Regions from separate parts of the Comamonas koreensis genome, predicted to be linked through region 4. Evidence: predicted binding sites of a transcription regulator. Region 4 holds the regulator's gene; each other region holds the start of a gene.
What was found. The regulator sigma-54, encoded in region 4, starts transcription at its own class of promoters, with help from an activator protein. The targets are predictions, from matches to a motif close to TGGCANGNAANCTGCTTT.
Positions count from the first base shown of each region.

Region 1 (5,376 bases), 1.8 Mb from region 4:
CGCGATAAAGCCGCCCTTGAGAATGCAGCTGGGTTTGACGCCAAAGAAGGCCGGCTTCCAGATGACGATATCGGCCCACTTGCCCACTTCGAGGCTGCCCACCTCATGGCTGATGCCATGGGCAATGGCCGGGTTGATCGTGTACTTGGCGATGTAGCGCTTGATGCGGAAGTTGTCATGCCGCTCGCTGTCGCCGGGCAAGGCGCCGCGCTGGAGCTTCATCTTGTGCGCCGTCTGCCAGGTGCGCAGGATCACCTCACCCACCCGGCCCATGGCCTGGCTGTCGGAGCTGAACATGCTGATGGCGCCAATGTCGTGCAGGATATCCTCGGCCGCAATGGTTTCCTTGCGGATGCGGCTTTCAGCAAAGGCCAGGTCCTCGGCAATCCCGGCATCAAGGTGGTGGCAGACCATCAGCATGTCCACATGCTCATCCAAGGTGTTGATCGTGTAGGGCCGCGTCGGGTTGGTCGAGCTGGGCAGCACATTGGCCTCGCCCACCACTTTCAAGATATCGGGCGCATGGCCGCCGCCCGCCCCTTCGGTGTGGAAGGTGTGGATGGTGCGGCCCTTGAACGCGGCCACCGTGTCTTCGACAAAGCCGCTTTCGTTGAGCGTATCGGTATGGATCGCCACCTGGGTGTCGGTGAGCTCGGCCACATCCAGGCAGTTGTCGATGGCCGCCGGCGTGCTGCCCCAGTCCTCGTGCAGCTTGAGGCCAATCGCGCCGGCATCGATCTGCTCATGCAGGGCCAGCGGCAGGCTGGCATTGCCCTTGCCCAGAAAGCCCAGGTTCATCGGGAAGGCATCGGCCGCCTGCAGCATGCGCTCCATGTTCCAGGCGCCGGGCGTGCAGGTGGTCGCAAAGGTGCCGGTGGCCGGGCCGGTGCCGCCACCAATCATCGTCGTCACGCCGCTGGTCAGCGCCTCTTCGATCTGCTGGGGCGCGATGAAGTGGATGTGCGTGTCGATGCCGCCAGCGGTCACGACCATGCCTTCGCAGCTGATGATCTCGGTGCCCGGGCCAATGATGATGTCCACACCCGGCTGCGTGTCCGGGTTGCCGGCCTTGCCAATCGCGGCAATGCGGCCGGCCTTCAGGCCAATGTCCGCCTTGACGATGCCCCAGTGGTCGATGATCAGCGCATTGGTCAGCACCGTGTCCATCGCGCCCTGCGCACTGCTGCGCTGGCTTTGCGCCATGCCATCACGGATGGTCTTGCCACCGCCAAACTTCACCTCTTCGCCGTAGCCGCCCGCACGCAGGGTGAAGTCCTGCTCCACCTGCACGACCAGTTCGGTATCGGCCAGGCGCAGGCGGTCACCCACCGTGGGCCCATAGGTCTCTGCGTATGCGCGTCTGTCCATTGTTGCCATCAGAACCATCCTGTCTTAGAACGCTGGCACAGCATGCCGGGCTTCATTCCAGCGCCCCTTGCACCAGGCCGCGAAAACCGTAGATCTGCCGCTCGCCGCCAACATCCACCAGCTCCACCGTGCGCTGCTGGCCGGGCTCAAAGCGCACCGCCATGCCGCTGGCAATATGCAGTCGCATGCCGTGCGCCGCCTGGCGGTCGAAGCTCAGGCCGGCATTGGTCTCGGCAAAGTGGTAGTGCGACCCTACCTGGATGGGCCGGTCGCTCGCGTTGTGTACCACCAGCGTGGTGGTACGGCGCCCGGGGTTCAGCGTGTGTTCGCCCTCGTCCAGCAGCAGTTCACCTGGGATCATGGTGCCGCTCCTCGTCAGGCCAGGCGCGTCAGCATGGCCGCGCCCAAGACCGCGGTGGCCCCGCCCGCCAGCTTGGCCAGCCAGCGGTGGCGCTGCATGAGGGCCTTGCCCAGCACCATGCCGCCCACATGCAACAAGGCCGAGCCCAGCGCCATGCCCGCCAGCGCGCCCGCCGATGCCAACGCCGAATCTGCTGCCAGCTCAAAGCCGTGGGCCGCGCCATGGAAAAACGCAAACACCCCGGCCAGCGCAGCGGCCAGCACCCAGGGCATCTGCTTTTGCACCGCCACCAGCAGGCCCAACACCAGCACCGATGCGGCAATCATCGGCTCCACGCCGGGCACCCACAGACCGGCAAAACCTGCCAGCGCCCCCGCCACCAGCAGGGCCACAAAGGCGGCCGGTGCGCGCCAGGCGGGCGTCACCGTCAGCGCACTCCAGGCGCCCACGGCCAACATCGCGGCCATATGGTCGGCGCCAGTAAACGGATGGGCAAAGGCATGGCCAAAGCTGCTCAAAAGGCCATGGTGGCCGCCACCATCGGCGCCCACATGGGCCATGGCTGACAGCGGCAAAGCCGCAGCGGCGGTGGCCAGCGCGGCAGAGAATTTCTTGAAGTTCATAGTGGTCGAGTGCGCGAGAAAAATGGGAGGTTCAGACAATGGGCTCATGCACGGTGACGAGCTTGGTGCCATCGGGAAAGGTCGCCTCGATCTGGATATCGGCAATCATCTCGGGAATGCCCTCCATCACGTCGGCGCGCGTGAGCACCGTGCGGCCGGCGCTCATCAGTTGGGCAACGGTCTTGCCATCGCGCGCGCCCTCCATCACAAAGGCGCTGATCAGCGCCACCGCCTCGGGGTAGTTCAGCTTGAGCCCCCGGGCCAGGCGCCGCTCGGCCAGCAAGGCGGCGGTAAAGATCAGCAGCTTGTCTTTTTCGCGAGGTGTCAGTTCCATACCTAGTGCAAAGCAAGGCACATGCCAAGGGGCTACAACGGCTGGGCATGCACGCTTTCCGTGCCGCCACCCGCCCGCCTTGCACCACATGCATGCACAGCAGCCGCGCATGCACCAATTCGGCACAGACCACACCCCAGAGCAGTGCAGTTCCTGGCACGTGGCTTGCAAAAGCCCACGCATGTCTTTCGTCCCCCTGCTCCCGCTCCCGATCCCGGCCCTTGCGCCCTGCTGCCCGCCAGGCACCCACCGCCCGCCGCAGCCATGAGCTGGCATGCCCAACTAGACCTGCGCTACGGCCAGCAAGCCGGCAAGACGTCGGTGCAGTTCAGCCACGATGGCCCGCTGCGCATTCTCAAAAGCCTCTACCCCGAAGGCCCGGGCATTTGCCACAACGTGCTGGTGCACCCGCCCGGCGGCCTGGTGGGTGGCGATATGCTGGATATCTCGGTCGAGGTGGCGGCAGGCGCCCATGCGCTCGTCACCACGCCGGGCGCAACGCGCTTTTACAAGAGCAATGGCCAGCCGGCCTTGCAGCGCACCCGCCTCAAACTGCAGGCCGGCGCCCGGCTGGAATGGTTGCCGCTGGAAGCCATTGCCTACAACGCCTGCGATGCGGCCAATGAGCTGCAGATGGAACTGGCACCGGATGCAGAGCTGCTGACCTGGGACATCACCGCGCTGGGCCTGCCGCTGGCGGGTCAGCCCTTTACCCAGGGCGTGTTTTCGCAGCACATCGCATGGCCGGGGCATTTTCTGGAACGCGGCCGTATCCGGGCCGATGATGGGCTGCTGCTCAACGCACAGCTGGGCCTGGCGGGCCAGCGCTGCCTGGGGAGTTTGATCTACGCCAGCGGCTCGCCCATCAACCGCGCGCAACGCGAAGCGCTGCTGGAGAGCACCCAGCAGCTGCTGGACGCAGGCCCAGCGGGGTTGATGGCCGGGGTGACCGCGCCGAACGAGCATATGCTGGTGCTGCGTGGCCTGGCGCCCGTGGTGGAGCCGGCGATGCAGCTGTGGAAGACGGTCTGGGGCCACTGGCGCAGCAGCCTCTGGGGCCTGCCGGCGCAGCGGCCGCGTATCTGGTCGATGTGAGTGCAGCGCTTGCCCAGCGCTGTTAAGCGTGTAAGCGCTTAAGCGCCGTCGATCAGCTGCTCGATATCTTTGGCCAGCGTTTCAACGGGGGTGCCATAGCGGCTGTACAAGCGCAGGCGCCCTTGCGGGTCAAAGATGTAGTCGCCAGCGGTATGGTCCATCGTGTAGCTGCCCGGGGTCTGGCCCTCGACCCGCTTGTAGTAGACCTTGAAGTCCTTGGCCATCTTGGCCGTTTCCTCGTCGCTGCCGCGCAGCGCCAGAAAGCTGGGGTCAAAGTTGGCGAGGTAGGCCTGCAAGATTTCGGGCGTGTCGCGCGATGGATCGACCGAGGCGAAGATCACCTGCAGCTTGTCACCCTTTGCGCCGAGCTTTTGCTTGACGGCGGCCAGGTCGCCCAAAGTGGTCGGGCAGACATCGGGGCACTGGGTAAAGCCAAAGAACACCAGCACGACCTTGCCCTTGAAGTCGGCCATGCTGCGGCGCTGGCCATGCTGGTCGGGCATGGAGAAATCCTGCCCATACTCCTTGCTGCCCGTCAGGTCGATGGCGTTGAAATCGGCCTTGGATTTGCAGGCGGTGAGGACACCGGCGGCCGAGGCCAGCATGGCCGAGCCCGCCAGCCAGCGAAGGGCATTGCGCTTGTTCATTGCAGATTTACCAGCTCACATAGTGGTCCACCAGCAGCGCCACAAACAGCAGGCTGAGGTAGACCAGCGAAAAACGGAAAGTCTTGCGCGCCAGCGCGTCGGAGTAATTGCGCCACAGCGCAAAGGCATAGCCAAAGAACCCGGCACCCAGCACGACTGCGGCCACCAGGTAGATCCAGGAGCTCATCTGGATGATGAAGGGCAGCAGGCCGGCGGCAAACAAGACCACGGTGTAGAGCAAGACCTGCACGCGGGTGTAATAGTTCCCATGCGTGACCGGCAGCATCGGCAGGCCGGACTTGCGGTAGTCCTCGACCCGGTACAGCGCCAGTGCCCAGAAGTGCGGCGGCGTCCACAGGAAGATGATCAAAAACAGCAGCAGCGCCTGGGGCGAGACATCGCCGGTCATCGCGGCCCAGCCCAGCACGGGGGGCATCGCGCCCGATGCGCCACCGATCACGATGTTCTGCGGTGTCAGCGGCTTGAGGATCACCGTGTAGATGACGGCATAACCGACAAAGGTCGCAAAGGTCAGCCACATCGTGATGGCGTTGATCCAGACGATCAGAATGGCCGAGCCGGCGATGCACAGCCCGGCAGAAAACATCAGGGTCTGCAGGTTGGACAGCTCACCGCGCGCTGTGGGGCGCCAGGCGGTGCGCTTCATGCGCGCATCGATGCTCTGCTCGACCAGGCAATTGAAGGCGGCAGCGGCCCCCGCCACCAGCCAGATGCCCACACACGCGACGGCCATGCGCAGCAGCTCGGCGCCGGTGGGCACACCGGGCACGGCCAGCACCATGCCGATCAGTGCGCAAAACACAATCAGCTGCACCACCTTGGGTTTGGTCAATGCATAGAACTGCGCAAAGCGGTTCGGCATTGGCGTTGCGGCAAGTTCGGTCATCGGGGCACTCAGTCTTTGTTCCATACAGCGTCATCAACTCG
Region 1 covers NZ_CP043575.1:1,702,221-1,707,596, reverse strand. Annotated here, with positions in the region: gene ureC (urease subunit alpha) at 1-1,377, opposite strand, end outside; gene F0Q04_RS07620 (urease subunit beta) at 1,421-1,729, opposite strand; gene F0Q04_RS07615 (HupE/UreJ family protein) at 1,744-2,352, opposite strand; gene F0Q04_RS07610 (urease subunit gamma) at 2,384-2,686, opposite strand; gene F0Q04_RS07605 (urease accessory protein UreD) at 2,951-3,781, shown strand; gene F0Q04_RS07600 (SCO family protein) at 3,820-4,428, opposite strand; gene cyoE (heme o synthase) at 4,436-5,335, opposite strand; gene F0Q04_RS07590 (COX15/CtaA family protein) at 5,369-5,376, opposite strand, start outside.
Region 1: a site for sigma-54 is predicted at 2,841-2,858, ahead of F0Q04_RS07605 (urease accessory protein UreD). Genes of this name have one in related genera too.

Region 2 (5,376 bases), 1.5 Mb from region 4:
CATGCCCGGCCAGCTCATCGGCGCGCAGCTGTACCGCGCTGCCCTCCAGCCGTACCGCAAAGCGCGGGGTACAGCCCTCATCGGGGGCAGCGGCCTCGCCGGTGGCCAGTGCAATCGTCCAGTTGTGCAAGGGGCAGGCCACGCTGCTGCCAAACATCAGGCCTTGCGACAAGGGCCCGCCTTTGTGCGGGCAGCGGTCGAGCAGCGCAAACACCTCGCCGCTGGCGGTGCGGAATACCGCCACATCCAGGCCCTGGGCGCGGGCGACGCGGCGGGCGCCCAGCACCGGAATCTCATCGATGGCGCAGATGGTGATCCATTCATTCATGTCGGTCTCCTGGTGGCGCAGCATCATGCGCCGGCGGTGGTGAGGGGTGAGGAAAGGGCTGGCAGCGCAGGCGTAGCCTGCAGTGGGGGCAGCACCGGCAGCGGCTGGAACTGGCGCAGATCCACAGCCGCCTTGTCGGTCTCGAACCAGGGGTCGGGCTCGCCTTCCAGCGCCTGCTGCAGCTGGGCCCACAGCGCCTGGCGGCCAGCGGCATCGTCCAGGATGCGGCGCTTGACATGGTCGAGCCCCACGCGGCTCACGTAGTGCACCGTGCGCTCCAGGTACCAGCCCTCCAGCCGGTACAGCTGCATGAAGGCGCCGGTGTACTCCAGCACCTCCTCGGCGGTCTTGAGCTTGGTGAGAAAGTGCGCCACCTCGGTCTTGATGCCGCCGTTCCCCGCGATGTACATCTCCCAGCCCGAATCCACGCCGATGATGCCGACATCCTTGATGCCCGATTCGGCGCAGTTGCGCGGGCAGCCGCTGACGGCAAACTTCACCTTGTGCGGCGCATACATGCGCCACATCGCGCGTTCGAGGTCCTTGCCCATCTGCGTGCTGTCCTGCGTGCCCATGCGGCACCACTCGCTGCCCACACAGGTCTTGACGGTGCGCAGCGCCTTGGCATAGGCATGGCCGCAGGGCATGCCTATGTCGTTCCACACCCCTTGCAGGTCTTCCTTTTTCACGCCCAGCAGGTCAATGCGCTGGCCGCCGGTCACCTTCACGGTGGGGATCTGGTACTTGTCCACCACATCGGCAATGCGGCGCAGCTCGGCGGCCGTGGTCTCGCCCCCCCACATGCGCGGGATCACGCTGTAGGTGCCGTCCTTTTGGATATTGGCGTGGCTGCGCTCATTGATAAAGCGGCTTTGCGGATCATCGCGCGCCTCCTTGGGCCAGGTGCTGATCAGGTAGTAGTTGATGGCCGGGCGGCAGCTGGCGCAGCCATTGGGCGTCTTCCATTCCATAAAGCGAAAGACGCTGTCAGTCGTCAGCAGCCGGTGCTCGCGGATCGCATCGCGCACCGCCTGGTGGCCGTGCTCCGTGCAGCTGCACATCGGTTTGGTCTTGGGCGATGCCGAATAGTCGCCACCGACGGTGAACATGATGATCTGCTCTACGAGGCCGGTGCAGGAGCCGCAGCTGGCACTGGCCTTGGTGTGCTTGCGCACCTCGTCCAGGGTGAACAGGCCCTTGTCCTTGATGGCCTTGCAGATGGCACCCTTGCTCACGCCATTGCAGCCGCAGACCTCGTCGCCATCGGCCAGTGCGACGGCCTTGTTCTGGCCCTGGTGGCCGGCATCGCCCAGGTTGGATTCGCCAAACATCAGCTTGTCGCGGATATCGGCCACGCTGCGGCCTTCGCGCAGCAGCTTGAAGTACCAGCTGCCATCGACCGTGTCGCCATAGAGGCACGCGCCCACCAGCCGGTCTTCCTTGATCACCAGCTTTTTATAGACGCCTGAGTAGGGGTCGCTCAGCACGATCTGCTCGGTGCCCTCCCCGCCCTGAAAATCCCCGGCCGAGAACAGGTCAATGCCGGTGACCTTGAGCTTGGTGGAGGTGAGCGAGCCCTGGTAGCGGCCAATGCCCATCTCGGCCAGGTGGTTGGCCAGCACCTTGCCCTGCTCAAACAAAGGCGCCACCAGCCCGTAGGCAATGCCCCGGTGCGCCGCGCACTCGCCCACCGCATAGATGCGCGGGTCGGTGATGGTCTGCATGGTGTCGCTGACGACAATGCCCCGGTTCACATGCAGGTGCATGGCCTCGGCCAGCGCCGTGTTGGGGCGGATGCCGACGGCCATCACCACCAGATCGGCGTCGATCTCGCGGCCATCGGCAAAGCGCAGCGCGCGCACCCGGCCTTCGGCATTGCCCAGCAGCTCCTGCGTCTGCGCCTGCATGAAAAACTGCATGCCCCGCTCGATCAGCGATTTCTTCAGCAGCTGCCCAGCCTGATCATCGAGCTGGCGCTCCATCAGCCACTCACCGGCATGCACCACCGCCACCTGCATGCCGCGCTTCATCAGGCCGTTGGCCGCTTCCAGCCCGAGCAGGCCGCCGCCAATGACCACTGCATGGCGCCAGTGCTGGGCCGCATCGATCATCGCCTGGGTATCGGCAATATCGCGGTAGGCCAGCACGCCCTGCAGCTCCTTGCCGGCAATGGGCAGCATGAAGGGGTTGGAGCCGGTCGCCAGAATCAGCCGGTCGTAGTCGGCCGTCACCGCCTCACCATCGGCATTGCGGGCATGCACCACGCGGCGGGCGCGGTCCACCGCATGCACCGTGCAGCCGGCATGCAGGCGCACGCCATGCGTCTCGTACCAGCGCCAGTCGTTGAGCACGATGTCATCCAGGGTCTGCTCGCCCGCCAGCACTGGCGACAGCAGGATGCGGTTGTAGTTGGGGTGGGGCTCTGCGCCAAATACCGTTATCTCGTACAGATCCGGCGCCAGCGCCAGCAGCTCTTCGAGCGCACGCACACCCGCCATACCGTTGCCAACCATGACCAACTTGATTTTTTTCATAGCGTTTCCCGTGGGCAGCACAAAAAAAAAGACGTCTAGGCGCCGCATGCCAGGCATGCGCGCATAGACGTCTTTGTCTTTGGACGGCAGCGCCACTGTGCACCGCCACCCGGTGGCCGCCATGGCCACGCCAAGGACTATGCAAGTTCCATACCAAGTTGACATGCGGGGAGCGCCCAGCAGCCGAACTCAGCGCTGCACATTTTTTGTGCGGCTCAGGCGCCGCCTCGCCTCATTTGCGTGCACAAAAAAGGCGCTCCATATAGAGCGCCTGTTGCTAGCTAAGTAGGCTTTATCAGGCCACCTTCTCCACATGGGCCTGGCGGGTGTAGAGAAAGTCGATCACCGCCTTGCGGCAGGCCTGGTACTGCGCATCCTCGGCCAAGGCGACCCGGTTGCGCGGGCGGGCCAAGGGCACCGGCAGCACCTCGCCAATCGTCGCAGCAGGACCATTGGTCATCATCACGATCTTGTCGGACAGCAGCACGGCTTCGTCCACATCATGGGTCACCATCACCACGGTGCTGCGCGTGCGCGCAACGATCTCCAGCAGCTCGTCCTGCAGCTTGGCGCGGGTCAAGGCATCGAGGGCGCCAAAGGGCTCGTCCATCAAGAGCACCTGCGGCTCCATCGACAGCGCCCGGGCAATGCCCACGCGCTGCTTCATGCCGCCCGATATCTCGCCGGGGCGCTTGTGCGCTGCATGGGTGAGGCCCACCAGTGCCAGCGCGGCATCGGTACGCGCAGCCAACTGGGCCTTGCGCTCACGCCCGCCAAACACCCGCTCCACCGCCAGGTGTACATTGGCCCAGCAGGTGAGCCAGGGCAGCAGCGAATGGTTCTGGAACACCACGGCACGTTGCGGCCCCGGCCCCTTGATCTCGCGGTTGGCGCAGAGCAAGGTGCCTTCGCTGGGGCTGGTGAGGCCGGCAATCAGGTTCAGCAAGGTCGATTTGCCGCAGCCCGAGTGGCCGATCAGGCTGACAAACTCGCCCTGGGCAATCTCCAGGTTGATGCCCTGCAGCGCCTGGAACAGGCCCTTGGCGGTCTTGAAGCTTTGCGCCACCTGCTGGATCTCGATGTACTTGCCCTGGGGCGTCGCGGGAATGTTGGGCGTATTGGGCGTCATGCCTTGACCTCCTCAAAAGTGAATGCCGAGGCCAGGCGGATCAGCGCCCATTCCAGCAGCAGGCCGACCAGGCCGATGACAAAGATCGCAATGATGATGTTCTTGACATTGAGGTTGTTCCACTCGTCCCAGACCCAGAAGCCAATGCCCACGCCACCGGTCAGCATCTCAGCAGCGACGATCACCAGCCAGGCGGTGCCGACTGCCAGGCGCACGCCCGTCAGCATATAGGGCAGCACGGCGGGGAAGAGGATGGTCGTGGCAATCTTCCATTCGCTCAGGTTCAGCACCCGCGCCACATTCATATAGTCCTGCGGCACGCGCTGCACGCCCACCGCCGTGTTGATCACCATCGGCCAGATCGAGCAGATAAAGATGGTCCAGATTGCCGCCGGGTTCGCGCCCTTGAACACCAGCAGGCCAATGGGCAGCCAGGCCAGCGGCGACACCGGGCGCAGCAGGCTGATCACCGGGTTGAACATGCGCGAGAGAAAGTCAAAGCGGCCAATGACAAAGCCCAGCGGAATGCCGACCAGTGCCGCCAGCCCAAAGCCGATGCTCACCCGCTGCAGCGAGGCCAGCACATTCCAGCCCACGCCCTGGTCATTGGGGCCGTTGCGGTAGAAGGGATCGCGGAAGATCTCCTGCGCCTGGGCCCAGGTCTCCTGCGGGCCCGGAATGCCGGGGTTGCCCTGGGCGACGATGGACCACAGCACCAGCAGCAGGCCAAAGCCCAGCACCGGCGGCAGCAGGCTTTGCACCAGCGCGCCAAAGCGCTGCTGCCAAAGGGCAGCCATATCGCGCTTGGCGGCGGCAGGCACGGCAGGCGTGGCAGCAGCAGGCTGGCTGCCCGCTACCACCGGCAAACTCCGCGCCATGTGCTCATGGATGGACAACACTTTGCGCTCGGCCGGGGCCGGCGTGGGCAGGGGCGAAACACTCTCTCGCAATGCAGCGGGCATGGGGCTCTCCTTGTCAGGCCTTGATGGCAAAGCTGTCGGCGTACTTGGCGGGGTCCGAGCCATCCCAGACCTTGCCGTCGATCAGCGGGCTGCTGCGCATGTCCGACTTGGGCACGGCGATCTTCAGCTGCGCAGCCGCTTCCTTGTACAGGGCGGTCTGGTTGATCTTCTTGGCCACAGCCAGGTAGTCGGGGTGGCTCTTGAGCAAACCCCAGCGCTTGTGCTGGGTGAGGAACCACATGCCATCGGACAGGTAGGGGTAGCTGGCCTCGCCCTCGGCAAAAAACTTCATGTGGTTGGGGTCGTCCCAGGTCTTGCCCAGGCCATTTTGGTAGCGGCCCAGAATGCGCTGGTTGATGGCATCGACGCTGGTGTTCACATAGGCCTTGCCGGCAATGGTCTCGGCCATCTTCTGCTTGTTCT
Region 2 covers NZ_CP043575.1:1,475,114-1,480,489, reverse strand. Annotated here, with positions in the region: gene nirD (nitrite reductase small subunit NirD) at 1-328, opposite strand, end outside; gene nirB (nitrite reductase large subunit NirB) at 352-2,862, opposite strand; gene F0Q04_RS06665 (ABC transporter ATP-binding protein) at 3,158-3,991, opposite strand; gene ntrB (nitrate ABC transporter permease) at 3,988-4,869, opposite strand; gene F0Q04_RS06655 (CmpA/NrtA family ABC transporter substrate-binding protein) at 4,967-5,376, opposite strand, start outside.
Region 2: a site for sigma-54 is predicted at 3,001-3,018, ahead of nirB (nitrite reductase large subunit NirB). Genes of this name have one in related genera too.

Region 3 (5,376 bases), 990 kb from region 4:
GCCACTGGTGGTGCGCATGAAGGGTACCAACGAAGAGCTGGGCAAGAAGATGCTGGCCGAATCGGGCCTGCCCATCATCTCGGCCGACACCATGGCCGAAGCCGCCACCAAGATCGTTGCCGCAGTGAAGTAAGCCCTGGAGAACACACATGTCTATCTATATCAATAAAGACACCAAAGTCATTACCCAAGGCATCACGGGCAAGACCGGCCAGTTCCACACTGAAAAGTGCCAGGAATACGCGAACGGCAAGAACTGCTTCGTCGCTGGCGTGAACCCCAAGAAGGCTGGCGAAAAGATTTTCGACATCCCTATCTACGGTTCGGTCAAGGACGCTGCCAAGGACACCGGTGCTACCGTGTCCGTGATCTATGTGCCACCCGCTGGCGCTGCTGCTGCCATCTGGGAAGCGGTGGAAGCCGACCTGGACCTGGCCATCTGCATCACCGAAGGCATCCCCGTGCGCGACATGCTGGAAGTGCGCAACAAGATGAAGGCCAAGGAAGCGGCTGGCGGCAAGAAGACCTTGCTGCTGGGCCCTAACTGCCCAGGCCTGATCACCCCCGGTGAAATCAAGATCGGCATCATGCCCGGTCACATCCACAAGCCAGGCCGCATCGGCGTGGTGAGCCGTTCGGGCACGCTGACCTATGAAGCCGTGGCACAGCTGACCGAGCTGGGCATTGGCCAGTCTTCGGCTGTCGGTATCGGTGGTGACCCCATCAATGGTCTCAAGCACATCGACGTGATGAAGGCGTTCAACGACGACCCGAACACCGACGCTGTGATTATGATCGGCGAAATCGGCGGTCCAGACGAAGCGGAAGCCGCTCTCTGGTGCAAGGCCAACATGAAGAAGCCTGTGGTGGGCTTCATCGCTGGTGTGACCGCCCCTCCCGGCAAGCGCATGGGCCACGCTGGCGCGCTGATCTCCGGCGGCGCCGACACGGCAGATGCCAAGCTGGCCATCATGGAAGAGTGCGGTTTCACCATCACCCGCAACCCATCCGAAATGGGCCGCCTGCTGCAAGGCCTGCTGAAGTAAGCAAAATTACGCATGCCAGGGGCTGCGTGCCCCGCTAAACTGCGTACTCCATAAAAAGAAGACGCCAGATCGTTCAGGTCTGGCGTCTTTATTCATAACTACGGAGCGCAACATGGATTACGTCAATCATCCCGACTTCTGGATCGGGCTGGTCAAGATCATCTGGATCAACATCATTCTCTCGGGCGACAACGCCGTTGTCATCGCGCTCGCAGCGCGCTCCCTGCCCCCTGAACAACAAAGAAAAGCCATCATGTTTGGCTCCGGCGCCGCCGTGGTGCTGCGTATTCTGCTGACCGTAGTTGCGGCCAAGCTGCTGGAGCTGTCCTTCCTGCAGATCGTTGGCGGCTGCCTGCTGCTGTGGATTGGCCTGCAACTGCTGACCAGCCACGACGAAGAAGAGGGCGCGGGCAAGGGCACCGGCACAATGATGGCGGCCATTCGCACCATCCTGATCGCCGACCTGGTGATGAGCCTGGACAACGTGATTGCCGTGGCGGCAGCTGCCGGCGGAAATATGCTGCTGCTGATCCTGGGCTTAGCGATTTCGATCCCGCTGGTGATCTTCGGCTCCACCTTGATGATCAAGCTGATGGAGCGCTTCCCGGTCATCGTGATTCTGGGCGCCGGCCTGATCGGCTGGGTCGGTGGTGAGACCATCATGAACGACAAGCTGCTGCACGGCTTTGTCGAGGCTAACCCTGCGCTGCACTACCTGGCAGCTGCCGCTGGCGCCGCGCTGGTGGTGGGCCTGGGTCTGTGGCTGCAAAAGCGCAATACCGCGCCCGCACACTGAGCGGCTGATCCCCTCACCCCAACACAAAGCGCCTTCGGGCGCTTTTTGCATTTCTACGCCGGGCTGCAGCGATTGTGCATCGTCAAGGGGAAAGAGCGCCTGCAGCAGCCAACGCTTTGATCAGTATCAGCCATCGAGAGGAATCAAGGGTAAACCCGTAACCAAAATCCGGTAGTACCCAACACATCGTGATCCTTTGTCAACCGCGTATCGAAAAAGTCATTTGTATAGCTTATGTGCATATAATCGTGACGAGGTTTATCAATATGCCAAGACTCATAGTTTCATTAGATGGAGTGGTGATCCAGGACTACATGCTGACGGAGTCCAGGGCCACCCTGGGGCGCCGTTCCACCAACGACATCGTGCTGACCGACATGGCGGTCAGCGGCGAGCATGTGGCGTTCACCTATGAGAAGAAGATCGGCATCGTCGTCGTCGAAGACCTGGGCAGCACCAACGGCACCAAGGTCAACGGCTTGAAGGTACGCCGCCAGGTGCTGCAAAGCGGCGACCTGCTGGACATCGGCAAATGCCGTATCCGCTTTTTGATGAACTCGCTCGTGCCCGAAAGCCACTACCTGCATGCCAGCGAAGCCGGCAGCCTGACCGCCAAGCCCGCCCATGCCGACCATGGCGAAGACAGCCCCACGGTCCCCGCAGATTTCCCCCCTGCCGAAGAGCAGCCCTACACCCCCAGCCCCTACCTGCGCGCCGTCAGCGGCGCCAGCGAAGACATCATCCTGTCCAAGGTTGTCACAACGGTGGGCCGCCCTGGGATTGCCGTCGCTGCGCTGACCAAACGTGGCAAGGGCTATATCGCCACCAAGGTCGATGGCTCGGCCGATGTGGTGCTCAATGGCCAGGCGCTCAATGGCGTGGGGCTGTCGATGCACAAGGGGGATCGGATTGAGCTGGCGGGGATGGCTTATGAGTTTTGGGCCTAAGACTCTGAACCTTGGGCTTGTATAGCCAGGGCCTCAACAGACGCAGCGGCACCTTCGGGTGCCGTTTCTGTTTCTGCTGCCCATGCGCATAGCTTGCACAGTCGTTCAGTAGGTGACAAAAATGGCAGAAATCTTGGGCCGCTGACATTTATGAAAGTCTTGCACAATAAGTTAACAAAGCGCCGCATTTTTGTCAGTCGAAGCCGCGAGATAAGTAGACGCTAAAAGTTGGCACAGCAATTGCAATAAGTGATGCACGCCAAGTCGTTCGACGAGGCTACCTAATCACTGGTTACATAGAGAGGATTCAACATGCTGCGTACTATGCAAAAGGGTTTCACCCTGATCGAACTGATGATCGTTGTGGCGATTATCGGTATTTTGGCTGCGGTGGCACTGCCTGCTTATCAGGACTATACGATTCGTGCCAAGGTCGCAGAAGGTTTGACATTGTCTGGTGCACTGAAGACTGCTATTTCGGAGACGCACCAAAGCAAAGGTCCTTCTGATATGAGCTGTACTAATGCAGCTACCTGCGATGCTATTGGCGCATCCGTGATGGATGCTACGGCTTTGGCTGGTAATGCAAATGTAACTTCTGTTACAAGCGATGAGACTGGCATCATTACGATTGCTTACAAGCCTGCAGTGGTTCCTGCTGCCCAAAATACTTTGTTGATCACGCCAGTAAATGCTGCAGGTACCACTGCTGTTGACTTGCAAACCGCAGCTACGGCAGGAACGCAAATTAATTGGAAGTGCGGTTTGAACGGCACCGGTGCTGATGGCGGCACACTGCTCGCTAAGTATCGTCCTGCATCTTGCCGTTAATGCGAATGCCATATGGGAAAATTTAGCTAGTTTGCCTGGTTGGATTAGTTCCAAAAAAGGGGAGTCGATAGGCTCCCCTTTTTTCTGGAGTTTAATTGTGATAAAAATCATAAATAGTGGCTTCACCTTGGTAGAACTGATGATTGTTGTTGCAATCATCGGCATATTAGCTGCGGTTGCACTACCAGCTTATCAAAATTACACGGTTCGTGCCAAAGTGTCTGACGGTCTGGTGCTTGCGCAATCACTTAAAACGGCCCTTACTGAAGCATATGCAACAACAGGGCCGCGTGATATGACTTGTATCAATGCTGCCACTTGTGAGGCATTGGGGGCTACTCCCATGAACCTCACATCAGTAGCATTGGCTGGAAATGCGAATGTGATCGATATTGTCAGCAATGCACCGGGTGTTATTACAGTGGCTTATAAGCCAAGTGTTGTTCCTGCTGGTGTGAATATTATTCTAATAGAGCCAGTAGACAATAGCAGTCCTCCCAATGTCATTGACCTTCAGGCTTGGGTATTCGGTTCCGTTTTTTCTTGGAGATGTTCTGCTGGGACATTGGCGGCACAGTTTCGGCCTGCAAGCTGCCGTTGATTTTCGTATTCTGTAATTTATGCTTTGGCAAAGTGATTGTGTGATTTCGTTTTCGGAACGTATTCGTTTTGCTATGCGCTATGCATTGCGCCATTTAGGTATTTCGGTTGTTGTCGGGTTTGTTTTTGCTTTTTTTGTATTTTGGTTAATTTATCCTGCGCCATATAGATCAATGCTTGGCGTAGATTCCATATTTTTTATTATTCTTCTTGTCGATGTGGCTTGTGGCCCACTCCTAACTTTAATTCTGGTAAGTCCAGCAAAGACACCACGTGAGCGTTGGCTAGACTTTGGCCTTGTCGGCCTGATTCAGATAGCAGCCTTATGCTATGGCATGAGTAGTTTGTGGATGGCACGTCCCGTTGCGCTGATCTTTGAGGTTGACAGGCTTGTAGTTGTTACGGCAAATGAAATTGATACAGCGGAATTAGCTGTGGCACCGGCAAAGATGAATAAGCTGCCACTTTGGGGGGTAATGAAGGGTGGAACGAGAAGTCCTAAGGACTCCGATGAACTCTTTGCAAGTTTGAATAATGAAATCGCGGGTATCTCTCCCGCAATGCGTCCGAGTTGGTGGGTCGCATGGGATCAGCAGATGACGGAAATTCTCGCGCGTGCGAAACCTCTGAGTGAGTTAATCAGTAGACGGCCGGAGCAAGTCGAATTGTTGCTGAACGTAGTAAAAACCTCTGGGTTGGCCGTGAATCAATTATTCTATCTTCCATTGACATCTAGTAAACAAAAAGATTGGGTTGTATTGTTCGATATAAGCCTGAGATTTGTTGGGTATGCACCAGTGGATGGTTTTAATTGACGCAAATAATCAAGGCTTTTGGATTTTTAATCTTTGTGTAGCAGTTTCATGGTTTCTCGGTCGAACTTGCAGTTAATGAAATAGATCAGTTTTTTCATTTTTGAACACGAACTATTAAGTTGTTCTCTCGCCGTTGGCAATAAAACATCCGGATTTTCCGCCATGCTTCTCCAGTAAACTAATCCGCTCCATCACCATCCGCTTATCCACCGCCTTGCACATGTCATAAACAGTCAGCAGTGCGACCTGCACAGCTGTCAAGGCTTCCATCTCCACACCGGTGGGGCCGACGGTTTCTGTCCTTACTTCGCAACGTACAGCGTTCTTTTCGGGTAACAGCT
Region 3 covers NZ_CP043575.1:935,501-940,876, forward strand. Annotated here, with positions in the region: gene sucC (ADP-forming succinate--CoA ligase subunit beta) at 1-133, shown strand, start outside; gene sucD (succinate--CoA ligase subunit alpha) at 150-1,046, shown strand; gene F0Q04_RS04310 (TerC family protein) at 1,159-1,842, shown strand; gene F0Q04_RS04315 (FHA domain-containing protein) at 2,109-2,789, shown strand; gene F0Q04_RS04320 (pilin) at 3,102-3,620, shown strand; gene F0Q04_RS24150 (pilin) at 3,574-4,221, shown strand; gene F0Q04_RS04330 (fimb protein) at 4,241-5,035, shown strand; gene moaC (cyclic pyranopterin monophosphate synthase MoaC) at 5,150-5,376, opposite strand, start outside.
Region 3: a site for sigma-54 is predicted at 3,019-3,036, ahead of F0Q04_RS04320 (pilin). Genes of this name have one in related genera too.

Region 4 (5,376 bases):
GCTGGCCGATCATGGCCTGGTGCAAAGCATGTCACGTCGGGGCAATTGCTTGGATAACGCAGCGATGGAGAGCTTCTTCGGAACCTTGAAGTCCGAGTTCTTCCACCTCAACAAGTTCAGCAGTGTGGCGCAGCTTCAAGAAGGTCTTCACCACTACATCCATTACTACAATCACCAACGCATCAAGCTAAAACTAAAAGGCCTGAGTCCGGTGCAATACCGGATTCAGGCCTTCAGTCCCTAGCTTCCAACTGTCCAACTTCTTGGGGTCAGTTCACACGCGGGCTTTTTTGTGCCAGAAACGGCCTAACGCTCCAGCATGGCTACAATGGGGCAGAGCAAGATTCATGCCTTATGAGACACCGTATTTTTAACTCTTTGTTGGTGGCAGTGGCCCTGGCCGTGCCGCTGCTGTCGCACGCCGAGCGTGCAGACCGCACCAAACCCATGAACATCGAGGCGGACGATGGCCGCCACGATGAACTCAAGCAGACCAGTGTCTTCACGGGCAATGTGGTGGTGACCAAGGGCACCATCATCATCCGTGGCGCGCAGCTGACCGTGAGCCAGGACCGCGACGGCTTCCAGCACGGCGTGGTGACTGCTGCGCCGGGCAAGCTCGCATTCTTCCGCCAAAAGCGTGACTCGGCCCCAGGCGCGCCTGACGAGTTCGTCGAAGGCGAAGGCGAGGTCATCACCTATAACGGCCGCGATGACACCGTGCACTTTGAGCGCCGCGGCGAGTTGCGCCGTTACCGCGAGACCACGTTGACCGACCAGGTCAGTGGCCCGCTGATCGTCTACAACAATCTGAGCGATACCTTCACGGTCTCCGGCCAAAAGGGCGCCCAGGCGGCGGCCGATCCCAAGCCCGGTGCGCCCAAGAAGGACCGCGTCCGTGTGATCCTGACGCCCAAGGCCGATGGCAAGGCGGACGACAAGGCCAGCGCCCCGGCCAAGCCCGCTGCCGATGACAAGACGCCATTGCGCCCCAGCACCCAACTGAACGACGGAGCCAAGTGACCGTGGCAGAAAACTCGTCGACCATTTCCGTCAACGCCCGGGTCGCCAACAGCGACCACCGCAGCCAGCTGGAGGTCTTGCACCTGGAGAAATCCTATGGCAGCCGCAAGGTGGTCAAGGACGTGTCGCTGTCGGTGCGCAAGGGCGAAGTGGTGGGTTTGCTAGGCCCCAATGGCGCGGGCAAGACCACCTCGTTCTACATGATCGTGGGCCTGGTACGCAGCGATGGCGGGGATATCCGCATCGATGGGCAGTCGGTGGCCAATATGCCGATCCACCAGCGCTCGCAGCTGGGCCTGTCCTACCTGCCGCAGGAAGCCTCGATCTTTCGCAAGCTCAGCGTGCAGGACAATGTGCGCGCCGTGCTGGAGCTGCAAAAAGATGAGCATGGCAAGCCGCTCTCGCGCGCCGAGGTCGAGCGCCAGCTCACCGCGCTGCTGCAGGAGCTGCGGGTCGAGCACCTGCGCGAATCACCGTCAGTCGCGCTGTCCGGCGGCGAGCGCCGCCGGGTCGAGATCGCCCGTGCGCTGGCCACCCAGCCCCGTTTCATCCTGCTCGACGAGCCTTTCGCCGGCATCGACCCCATCGCCGTGATCGAGATCCAGCGCATTGTCGCCTTTCTCAAGGAGCGCGGCATTGGCGTGCTGATCACCGACCACAATGTGCGCGAAACCCTGGGTATCTGTGACCATGCCTGCATCATCAGCGATGGCAAGGTGCTGGCCGCCGGGACGCCGCAAGAGATTGTGGAGAACGCAGAGGTCCGGAGGGTGTATCTGGGTGAACATTTCCGTATGTGACACCGCACGCCTTGGCGGGCGTGCCAGCCAAGATGCCGTCCCGCGCTGCGGGGCCGGCAGGGCTGATCCGTTGCCAGCTGCCCCAGCCCGTGGGGAGGCGCAGCCATGATGCCGTCGCTGTCGCTGCGCGTATCGCAGAACCTGACCCTGACCCCCCAGCTGCAGCAGTCGATTCGCCTGCTGCAGCTGTCCACGCAGGAACTGACGCAGGAAGTCGAGCAGATGCTCGACGAAAACCCGTTTCTGGAGCGCGAGGGCGATGAGGCCCCCGAGGCTGAAGCCGGTAAAGAAGCCGCTGAATCTGCCGAAGCTGCAGACGCTGCAGACGCAGCCGACAAGGGTGCCGATACTGCTGCCAGCACCGACACCAACAACAGTAGCGATTTCGAGCCCGGAACCTCCGACCAGCCGCTGGATTTTGGCGCGGGCAAGGAAACCGGCGTCGATGCCGAGGCCGCTGCCGGCGATTCGGCATCGGACTGGGAAGAGTGGGGTGGCGATCTGCCCGCGCGCTCCAGCGCCAGCGATGACGACGACGAGACGCCGATGTCCGACCGGCGCAGCGAGCACCTGAGCCTGCAGGATGTGCTGCACCGCCAGGCCTTGTCGCTGCGCCTGTGCCAGGAAGACCGGGCCGCGCTCTACTTTCTGATTGAATCACTGAACGACGACGGCTACCTCGAAGAAACGCTGGCCGAGCTCGCGCAAAGCTTTGGCGACGCCAGTGACCCCGAGCGCTACGAAGTGCTGCTGCACCACCTGACTGTGGCGCTGCGCTTGCTGCAAAGCCTGGAGCCGATTGGCGTGGGCGCGCGCAACCTGTCCGAATGCATGCAGCTGCAGATCAAGGCCCAGCAGCGCCTGTTGGATGAAGAGGGCTCGGACACGCCCGAGGCCGATGCGCTGGCGCTGGAGACCGCTTTGCTGGTCTGCCAGGAATCGCTGGAGCTGCTGGCGCGCCGTGATGTGCGCAAGCTGGTGCAACTGACCGGATGCAGTGATGCCGCGGTGCGCAGCGCGCTGGCGCTGATCGCCAAGCTCGAGCCCCGCCCCGGCCGGCCCTATGCCGATGTGGACCGCAACACCATCATCCCCGATGTCATCGTGCGACTCAGCAATGAGCGCGGCCTGCCGGTGCCCGGTTTCAGCGTGCAGCTCAATGCCGAGGTGATGCCGCGCCTGCGCGTGCAGGATGTCTACGCCAATGCCTTGCGCAGCCACAAGGGCAGCGAAGGCCATGGCGCGCTGCAGCAGCGGCTGCAGGAGGCGCGCTGGTTCATCAAGAACATCCAGCAGCGCTTTGACACCATCTTGCGCGTCTCGCAGGCCATCGTCGAGCGCCAGCGCAATTTCTTTGTCCATGGCGAGCTGGCGATGCGCCCCATGGTGCTGCGCGAGATTGCCGATGAGCTGGGCCTGCACGAGTCCACCATCAGCCGCGTGACCACGGCCAAGTACATGGCCACGCCGCAGGGCACGTTCGAGCTCAAGTACTTCTTTGGCTCGGGCCTGGGCACCGAGACCGGCGGCAGTGCGTCGAGCACGGCGGTCAAGGCGCTGATCAAGCAGCTGCTGGACGAGGAAAGCGCGAAAAAGCCGCTGTCGGATGCAAAAATCGCCGATCTGCTGCAGGCCCAGGGCATTGAATGCGCGCGCCGCACGGTGGCCAAGTACCGCGAGGCGATGCGCATCCCGCCGGCCAGCCTGCGCAAGGCGCTGTAAGCGCAAGCAGCCAGGGCCCATAAAAAAACCGCAGTTGCGTTAGGCACTGCGGTTTTGCTTTGAGACGGAGCCGCTTTACTTTGGCCACAGCCACCAGATGAACAAGGCCAGCACGGCCAGCATCAGGCCAAACTTGGTGAGCTTGTAGGCCGTCTTGTTCCAGGCCTTGAAGCGGCGGCGGTACTGGCCCATGTAGAACGAGATCTTGAAGATGCGGCTGATGAAGCCACGCGGATCGCCTTCGTTGTTGGGCGAGCTGGCGGCAGCGACCACATGCGTGCCCAGCCAGCGGTTGAGCCACTGCGCAAAGCCATTGGTCATCGGGCGCTCGACATCGCAGAACAGCACGATGCGGTTGCCTTCGGACCGGTTCTCGGCCCAGTGCATGAAGGTCTCGTCAAAGATCACGCCTTCGCCCTCGCGCCAGCTGTAGGGCGTGCCATCGACCTCGATCATGCAGCGGTCATCATTGGGCGCCAGCACAGCGAGGTGGTAGCGCAGCGAGCCCGCATAGGGGTCGCGGTGCAGGTTGAGCTTGGCGCCGGGCGGCAGCTCGGCAAACATGGCCGCCTTGATGCCGGGGATGGACTGCACCAGCGCCGTGGTCTTGGGGCACAGCTCCATCGCAGACGGGTGGGCCTGGCCGTACCACTTCAAGTAGAAGCGCTTCCAGCCGGTCTTGAAGAAAGAGTTGAAGCCCGCGTCGTCGTTGTTGGCTGCGGCCTTGATCTGCATGGCCTGGTGCAGGCCGATGGCCTCTTCGCGGATCTCGCGCCAGTGGGCCTGCAGCGGGGCCAGGTCGGGGAAGGTGCTGGTGGGCAGGTAGGGCGTGCGCGGTACCTTGCTGAACATCAGCATGAACACATTGAATGGCGCCGTGAACGTGGAGTGGTCAAACAGCTGGCGCAGCAGCTTGTGCCGCACCTTGCCACGCAGGTGCATGTAGAGGCCGCAGCCAGTGAAAAGCAGCACCAGGGCCAGAACGATGATTTTTGCCATAGACAGCGATTTTAGCGACTGTGCTGTGGCGGCTGTCTGCGCAAGCGCAAACTGGCGCGCGGCAAGGGCTGCGGGGCGGTGGGATGGCCTGCTGGCAGCAGGCCTATTGCGGTTTGGTCAATGGCAAGCCAGGTGGGCTTACCTGGGCTGGGCGGCAAAGGCGGTTTTCAGGCGCTGCAGCATCTCGCGGTTGAGCTGGCGCTGCTGGCCGCTCCAGTGCGTCATCGCCTTGTTCAGCTCGGCCTGCAGGCCATTGGCCGTCTGCCAGTCGCCCTGGCCCGCAGCCCAGATCGCGTACTCGGCCATCACATCGAAGCTGCCCGAGTGCTGGCGCACAAAGTCAAAGCTCTTGCGCGCCATCTCCTGGTCGCCCAGCTGGGCGTAGGCCTTGGCCACCAGCAGGCCCACGGCCTCGGCGCGGAAGTGCACATCCGCCTGGGCAATCACGCGCAGCTGCTGCAGCGCCTGCTGCGGATGGCCGGCCTGGTAGGCCGCTTGCGCAGCGCCCCAGCGGATATCGAGGTCGTTGGCAAACGGACCCTTCATGCTGGCCTCAAAGTGGCCAAAGGCCTGCTCGGCCTGGCCATTGGCCAGCAGGGCCTGGGCCAGGCGGATCTGGTTCTGCGCGGTGGGGCTGTAGTCGTAGGCGGCCTGGGCTTCGCGCACCTCGCGGGTCGGGTCCAGCGCCTTGACGGCGTTGCTCGCCAGGCTGCGGGCATGGCGCTGCAGGCGCGAATTGGGCAGGTAGATGGCAAAGAAATACACCACGCTGCCCAGGAAGGGGAAGGCCAGCAGCACAAACAGCCAGTAGTTGTTCTGGCCGCTGCGCACG
Region 4 covers NZ_CP043575.1:5,165,391-5,170,766, reverse strand. Annotated here, with positions in the region: one part of gene F0Q04_RS23655 (IS3 family transposase) at 1-244, shown strand, start outside; gene lptA (lipopolysaccharide transport periplasmic protein LptA) at 355-1,023, shown strand; gene lptB (LPS export ABC transporter ATP-binding protein) at 1,047-1,823, shown strand; gene rpoN (RNA polymerase factor sigma-54) at 1,929-3,545, shown strand; gene F0Q04_RS23635 (aspartyl/asparaginyl beta-hydroxylase domain-containing protein) at 3,621-4,535, opposite strand; gene F0Q04_RS23630 (hypothetical protein) at 4,683-5,376, opposite strand, start outside.